DNA from 2 places in the Viridibacillus sp. NPDC093762 genome. Region 2 is predicted to be linked to the other one. Evidence: riboswitches for the same ligand, from Rfam matches in the RefSeq annotation. Region 2 holds a riboswitch; the other holds the start of a gene.

Region 1 (4,220 bases), on a different contig from region 2:
TGCTCTTTTGATAATTTACTGATTGGAGGCAATACGCCAAATGCATCTGCAGTTAAGAAGATGATTGTTTTAGGATGGCCTGCAACAGATGGATCAACAATGTTTTCGATATTTTGGATTGGGTAAGCAACACGAGTATTTTCTGTTAGCGAAACATCATCGTAGTTAGGAATGCGTGTTTCTTCATCTACTACTACGTTTTCTAATACCGTACCAAAACTGATAGCATTGTAGATTTCCGGTTCCTTCTCTTTAGACAGGTTGATAGTCTTAGCGTAGCAACCACCTTCGATATTGAAGACACCGTTGTCAGACCAACCATGTTCATCATCACCAATTAGTTTACGATCTGCATCTGCAGATAAAGTTGTTTTACCAGTTCCAGATAAACCGAAGAATAATGCTACATCGCCTGCTTCACCAACGTTTGCTGAACAGTGCATTGGAAGAATACCTTGTTGTGGTAATAAGTAATTCATGATACTGAAAATCGATTTTTTCATTTCTCCAGCGTATTCAGTTCCGCCAATAAGGATGATACGTTTTTCAAGGGAAACGATAATGAAAGTTTCTGAATCAGTACCGTCTACTGCTGGGTCCGCTTTGAAAGTTGGAGCAGAAACGATTGTGAAGTCAGCTTCATGAGTTTCTAATTCCTCTTCAGTAGGACGAATGAATAATTGATGTGCAAATAGGTTATGCCAAGCGTATTCATTTACTACACGAATAGCTAAACGAGATGATGGGTCTGCACCTGCAAAACCTTTAAATACAAATAATTCTTCTTTTTCTTTTAAGTAGTTTACTACTTTAGTGTATAATGAGTCGAAGATATCCGAAGAAATTGGTTTGTTTACTTTACCCCAATCAATTTTGTCTTTCGAACTGTCTTCTTCAACCATATATTTATCTTTAGGAGAACGACCTGTATATTTTCCTGTGACTGCTCTTACTGCACCATCAACAGTTAGGATTGCCTCACCGCGTGAAGTAGCTTTTTCTGTTAATTGTGGTACTGAAAGTTGTTCAAGAATATTTTCACCTTTCAATAATTCCTTCAGTTCATTCGTAATTTCTACTGAATTCATCGTTTTACGTACCATCCTTTTTATATTATTCCTCTATTAGAGGGGATTTATAATTCATTTCGGAAATTAGTATAACACATTTAGTTAATTAATCTATACTAATTACCATATAATTTTTATGAAAGTTGTACTTTTTTTTAGAAATGAAAAAGAGGTTGACAACTAAGTTATAATGTTCTAATATGGGAAATTGAACGGATACTCTTATCCCGAGCTGGTGGAGGGTCAGGCCCTATGAAACCCGGCAACCTGCATTGTGATTTTATGTGATGCGCTGGTGCTTAATCTGATGCAAGGATTTAATCCTTGAACGATAAGAGTGAAAGGTGCTTATGAATTATTCCCTTCCACTCATTAGTAATAATGGGGGAAGGGTTTTTTTATTTAAAATAGACCAATTCCTAAATTTTTGATTAGTATATGTAATTTATGCGGTTCTATTTATATATAGTGGCACTTTCTAGAATCCTCGTGTTAAAAGCAGCAACGGCTTGGCGTTCAATCCTACTGGAAAGAACTAACATGGGTAATGAGTACCGTATCATTTCCGAGGCAATCTCGCAGATAATAGGAGGAAACCAAATGACAAACCGTCGACTGTTTACATCAGAGAGTGTAACAGAAGGACATCCAGATAAAATTTGTGATCAAATTTCGGATGCCATTTTAGATGAAATCGTTTCAAAAGACCCGAATGCACGTGTAGCATGTGAAACTACAGTAACAACTGGTCTTGTATTAGTAGCTGGAGAAATTACAACATCAACTTATGTTGATATTCCTAAAATCGTTCGTGAAACGGTAAAGGAAATCGGCTATACACGTGGTAAATATGGCTTTGATGGCGAAAACGTAGCTGTTTTAACGGCAATCGGTGAGCAATCAGCTGATATCGCATTGGGCGTTGACCAAGCACTTGAAGCACGTGAAGGTTCAATGACAGATGAAGATATTGAAGCAATTGGTGCAGGTGACCAAGGTTTAATGTTCGGATACGCATGTAACGAGACACCTGAGTTAATGCCTTTACCTATTAGCTTGGCACATAAATTAGCACGACGTTTAACTGAAGTTCGTAAAACAAAAGAGTTAGATTATTTACGTCCAGATGGTAAAACACAAGTAACAATCGAATATGATGAAAATAATCGTCCAGTTCGTGTGGATACAATTGTTATTTCAACTCAACATGATCCAGAAGTAACATTAGAGCAAATTAAAGAGGATTTACAAGCACGTGTAATTGCTCCAGTTGTACCTACTGAATTACTAGATGAAAAAACAAAATACTTCATCAACCCAACTGGTCGTTTTGTAATTGGTGGACCAAAAGGTGATGCAGGCTTAACGGGACGCAAAATTATCGTAGATACTTATGGTGGATATGCTCGTCATGGTGGCGGTGCTTTCTCTGGTAAGGATGCGACTAAGGTTGACCGTTCTGCAGCTTATGCAGCGCGATATGTTGCAAAAAATATCGTAGCAGCTGAACTTGCTGAGCGTTGTGAAGTACAACTGGCTTATGCAATTGGTGTTGCACAACCAGTTTCAATTGCAATTGATACTTTCGGTACTGGTAAAGTAAACGAAGCAGATTTAGTTGAATGGGTTCGTGAATTATTTGATTTACGCCCAGCTGGTATTATTAAAATGCTTGATCTACGTCGTCCAATCTATAAACAAACAGCTGCTTATGGTCACTTCGGCCGTACAGATTTGAATGTTCCTTGGGAAGCTACTGATAAAGCTGCCGTTTTAAAAGAAAAAGCGGGACTTTAATTCAACCTAGAAAATCGCAATAACATAAAATATCCCGAGTTACATGTTGATTATTTAAGTAATCATTGTAGTTCGGGATATTTTTTGTTTTATTATAGAAGAAACTCATAGTTAGAGATTAAAAAAACCTGAGTAATCGTTTGAAAAACGATACTCAGGCATCTTGATCGAATTATTTTTGAAGTGATTTATAATATTGTCCTTTTTCGTAATACTCGTTGACAATACGATCCATATCTTTTTTATCTTCCTCTGTTAACTCTCTAATAACTTTTGCAGGGCGTCCAAATGCTAATGTGTTTGGAGGAATTTTCTTGCCTTGTGAAACGAGACTGCCGGCACCTATAAATGCACCTTCACCAATTTCAGCACCATCTAGAATAATTGAAGCCATCCCGACTAGAGCGCCCTTTTTTACAGTACAGCTATGTAATGTTACTTGATGTCCAATTGTCACATCGTCTTCTAAAATAAGTGGATAAGCAGGACTTTGATGTAAACAACATAAATCTTGGATATTCACTTTACGTCCAATGATCGTAGGCGAAACATCTCCTCGAATAACTGTATTGTAAAAAATAGAAGAATCAGGTCCGATAGTAACATCGCCAGTGATAATTACGTTATCACCGATAAAAACGGATGGGTCAATAGATGGTTTTTTGTCTCTAAATGGATAAATCATCGAAAAACGCCTCATTTCAAGTTATTATGTATTATTATCGTAACAAAAGGAAGCAATGAATGGAACTGAAATAGTCATAATACGTTAAAATATATAAAGAGGAATTTATGAGGTGAGAGAGTAATGTGGAAATGGGAAACGGATGGCCAAGCAAGAGCTGTCGCTGTAATTATACATAGTGCATACGAACATCATCGTCGCTATGCATGGCTAATCGAAAATTTAAGAACGTCTGGTATTCATGTTATTTCAGGAGATTTACCTGGACATGGCGAGGAAAGTAGACATAAACGTGTGCATAGTGAAGCATTTAAAAGTTACGAAACATTCGTTAAACAACTAATGCAAGCAGCTTTAACATATAACTTGCCTGTATTTGTAGTGGGACATGGTTTAGGAGCTATTTTAGGAATCCATGTTGTTGAAAAATTCAAGTACGAATGTACAGGTGTGATATTAACGTCACCTTGGATGCATTTAAAACACCAACCATCAAAATTATCAAATGCTTTAACAGGTCTAAGTAAACTGACTGGAAATCTGAAAATCAATCATGAAATCAACATAAAACACTTAACGAGAAGCTATGAATTTTATAAAGAGGAAAAAGATGATATTTACTATAATGATGTCATTACTGTCAATTGGTATCGTGAACTTCATAGTTT
Region 2 (4,220 bases):
CGAACAAACGATGCTTCGAATGAATAACGCAGTTCAAAAGATGAATTTATTAGAAGAAGCGGCTCGTTATTTAAGTACAGATGCGGAACATGTGAAAACAGCAACCGATCAGATGAAAGTCGCTGCTGAGCTTGGCGGAAAAACTGTCGAACAGTCATCAAATGTGATGATGTTAATAGAAGAAACTATGGCCAATACAACAGAAATCGTTGAAGCACTAGGTAAAAAATCATCCGAAATTACTTCCATTATTCGTACGATTACTGATATCTCGGAACAAACAAACTTACTTGCCCTTAATGCAGCCATTGAGGCGGCCAGAGCTGGTGAACATGGTAAAGGATTTGCTGTCGTTGCCAATGAGGTTCGAAAGCTTGCTGAGCAATCTCAAAAAGCAGCTCGGGAAGTTACGGGAATCGTTTCATCAATTCAATCCGAAGTTCAAGCTATTGTCACTCAAAACCATGATGGTGTACAAAACGTCATCCGTGGTGTTGAGGTGACAAATGAAACAAATGCTTCCTTAGATAAAATTATCAAACAGACAAACGAAACTGTAGCCATTATTAACAAAATGGTAGTTCAAATTGAGCAAACTTTAAGCTATAGCCAAGAAGTGGCTGTATCATTTATAGAAGTAAATCAAATTGCTGAAAATACAGCAATGAGTACCGAGCGTTCTGCAGCTTCCGCAGAAGAAGGCTCTGCTTCAATGCAAGAAATTACAGCGTCAGCGATAGAACTATCTCATCAGGCAGATGAGTTAAGAAAAGTAGTTGGAGAATTCAAAGTATAGTGTTCACATAAAATGACTTGCAAGCTCTAATGAGATTGCAAGTTTTTTTATTCCTACTATTGATTTCGCTTTATTAGAAATTACAAAGTCCATACCTTTCTTCCCGCTTCCCTACACCTTACCAAGACAACCTTTCATAGTATTTATCATGAAATCACTTCAGATATTGGCAGTATTTAAACAAATGGGCCGAGTGATATTCCATTATCTCTCAGCCCATTACATATTGACATATTCATCATAGGTTCTATTACCATGTACTTTGCATCCGTAAAGATAACATTGTGAAACATAATATGGCTCGAATAATATTCTAGGGCGGTAGCCCTTCAAAATTCGAGCAATTAGTGTATTATATTTTTCATTTGTATGTTGCAAGTCCATAATGGATCCTTTAATATTCTCCTCTATCCACTCTTCATTCATTGCCCTTGCTTTACTTTCTACCAATTCATCAGTCGTTTCTGTTTTCATCTGGTCTAAAATATCTGCGGCTTCTTCTACTCTACCTAATTGAATGAGTGCATAAACATAATGTTCTACCCAATCATAAGACCTAACAATTTCTCTCCATCCTATTTCAAATAGAGGAATCGCTTCATCAAAGTAGTTAATTTGTGCATAAATTTCAGCTACGTTTACTTCACCCATATAATTTTCATCATTTGCATTAACTTTTTTCAGGGCATTAAGTACCGAATCATAATCGTCTAACTGGAGGTATGAAACCATTTCCGCATATTTCAAAAAATCGCCATCAGTTGCTGACTTTTTATAATGTTCTGCTGCCTTTTCATAATTTTTTATATTATAAAATGCGGCAGCTAAGTTCGCATGGACTACTTCAGTATCTTTCATCTTTAAAGCATATTCTAAAATCCTGATGGCTGAAATGTATTTTTCCATTCTCAAATAAATTTCACCAAGTAAAGCAAAAGGAAAATAATGCTTCGGCTGTTTTTCGATTGCTTCAGCTAAAAGTGGTAAAGTTTTGTAATATTCTTCTGTATCTCTAATATAAAAACATGCTAAGTTATGGAGTGATTGTATGTCTCTGTTTTCCATTACTGCTTGCTCTAGCTTCATTTGAGCTTCGTCAAATTTAAATTCTAGCAATAGCTGATTGACAGCAATGTTATTTAAATTCATCTTGTCACCTTCCAATTCAACTATGCAATAATAGCATATTCATATAAAAACTGTACCACAAATAGAATTTTATAAACTTTTCAAATAATAATTGCTTCTAAATAAGGTTGATATTATCACCTTCACATGTTAAAATTTCATTATTATTAACTTTCAAACAATTGAATATACTTACTTATCAAGAGAGATGGAGGGACTTGGCCCGTCGATATCTCAGCAACCACCCTAAATGCGGCAAGGTGCTAATTCCAGTAGACGTAGTCTTGTAGATAAGGAAATTGACTTCATATTTTGAAGGCCCTCTTCCTTTGAGGGCCTTTTACTTTTTTATAAAGGATGATGACATGATGACAAACAAAAACATTGCTACACAATTAGTTCAGCTAGGAAATCATACCGATTCCAAAACAGGTGCTGTAAACACACCAATCTACCTGTCAACTGCCTATACTCATGATGGGCTTGGCCAAACAACTGGTTTTGACTATACACGTACAAAAAATCCGACACGTACCGTCCTAGAAGAAGGTTTTGCTAAATTAGAATCTGGTGATGCTGGCTTCGCCTGTAGTAGCGGGATGGCAGCTGTTCAGTTAGTTCTATCCCTTTTTAAATCGGGTGACGAAATTATTTTACCTGAGGATATCTACGGTGGCACATACCGTTTACTCGGCCAATACCAAGAACAATATTCAATCAAATCTCATTATGCAAAATTTTCTTCTGTATCAGAGGTTGAAGATTTAATTAATGAAAATACTCGAGCTATTTTCATTGAAACCCCAACCAATCCATTAATGCAGGAATTTGAAATTGAACTTTATGCTAAGCTTGTGAAAAAGCATAGTTTATTATTAATCGTTGATAATACTTTCTTAACACCTTACTATCAACGCCCAATCGAGCTAGGAGCTGATATAGTTCTACATAGTGCAACTAAATACATCGGTGGTCATAATGATGTTCTAGCTGGTCTTGTCGTAAGTAAAGGCAAAGAACTTAGCGAAAAACTATTCACAAACCATAATGCTGCTGGTGCAACACTGGCTCCAATCGACTCTTGGCTACTACTACGGGGATTGAAAACATTACATCTTCGCATGAAACAACATACCGAAAATGCTAAGCAAATTGCGGCTTATTTAGAACAAGAACCTTTAGTAAAAGACGTTCTGTTTGCTGGTAAAGGCGGCATGATATCCTTCCGTTTACAAAAAGGAGAATGGGTTGGTAAGTTTTTAGAAAGCTTGAAATTAATTGTCTTCGCCGAAAGTCTGGGTGGTGTTGAAAGCTTTATCACATATCCAACTACACAAACACATGCGGATATTCCTGAAGCGGAACGAATTGCACGCGGTGTTGATGACTCCTTACTTCGTTTCTCTGTCGGTATTGAGGAAGCAGAAGATTTAATCGCGGATTTACAACAAGTTTTTTCTACCTTAGAAAAAGAGGTGTCATCGTATGAGTTCAATTAATGAAAATATTGAAACAAGTTTAATCACCGCATCTACCCGCGGTGATTACGAGCAAAAAACAGGTGCAGTTAATGTACCAATCTATTTGTCATCTACATTCGATCAGGAGCATTTCGATTCCTTTGGTCCATATGATTATAGTCGTTCTGGTAATCCAACTCGTGATGCATTAGAGAAAACAATTGCTGAACTTGAAGGGGGTACACGCGGATTTGCATTCTCTTCAGGTATTGCAGCCATCGCTTCTGCCTTTATGATATTAGAAGCCGGCGACCATATTGTTGTGACATCTGAAGTGTATGGTGGAACATACCGTTTTGTAACACAAGTGTTAACAAAATTTGGCATTGACCACACATTTGCTGACTTCTCTGATTTAACATCAGTAGAAGCGGCTATACGTCCAAATACAAAGGTATTATATATAGAAACTCCAGCTAACCCCCTTCTAGGCATTACTGATATTGAAGGTGTTGTAGCTATTGCAAAGGCAAATGGAGCTCTAACATTTTTAGATAACACGTTTATGACGCCTTTATACCAACGTCCATTAGACCTTGGTGTAGATGTAGTGTTGCACAGTGCCACTAAGTTTTTAGGAGGACACAGTGATATTATTGCAGGGCTTGCGGTAACAAAAGACGTAGAGCTTGGTAACAGAATCTACTTCATGCAAAACTCATTCGGTGCCATTTTAGGTGCACAAGATTCCTTCTCATTAATTCAAGGGATTAAAACTTTAAATGCGCGTTTAACACAATCGACAGCATCAGCATCCAAACTTGCTCATTATTTAG

What was found. Region 2 has a riboswitch for S-adenosylmethionine ahead of ACQKM9_RS12895 (methionine biosynthesis PLP-dependent protein). Riboswitches for the same ligand answer to the same signal wherever they lie in the genome.
Region 1: another riboswitch for S-adenosylmethionine. It lies ahead of metK (methionine adenosyltransferase); the one in region 2 lies ahead of ACQKM9_RS12895 (methionine biosynthesis PLP-dependent protein).

The regions. Positions count from the first base shown of each region.
Region 1 covers NZ_JBNNUK010000003.1:285,503-289,722, reverse strand. Annotated here, with positions in the region: gene pckA (phosphoenolpyruvate carboxykinase (ATP)) at 1-1,088, opposite strand, end outside; SAM riboswitch class I at 1,290-1,408, shown strand; gene metK (methionine adenosyltransferase) at 1,671-2,867, shown strand; gene ACQKM9_RS06805 (gamma carbonic anhydrase family protein) at 3,040-3,552, opposite strand; gene ACQKM9_RS06800 (alpha/beta hydrolase) at 3,676-4,220, shown strand, end outside.
Region 2 covers NZ_JBNNUK010000009.1:107,930-112,149, reverse strand. Annotated here, with positions in the region: gene ACQKM9_RS12905 (methyl-accepting chemotaxis protein) at 1-796, shown strand, start outside; gene ACQKM9_RS12900 (tetratricopeptide repeat protein) at 1,016-1,945, opposite strand; SAM riboswitch class I at 2,118-2,221, shown strand; gene ACQKM9_RS12895 (methionine biosynthesis PLP-dependent protein) at 2,293-3,423, shown strand; gene ACQKM9_RS12890 (aminotransferase class I/II-fold pyridoxal phosphate-dependent enzyme) at 3,419-4,220, shown strand, end outside.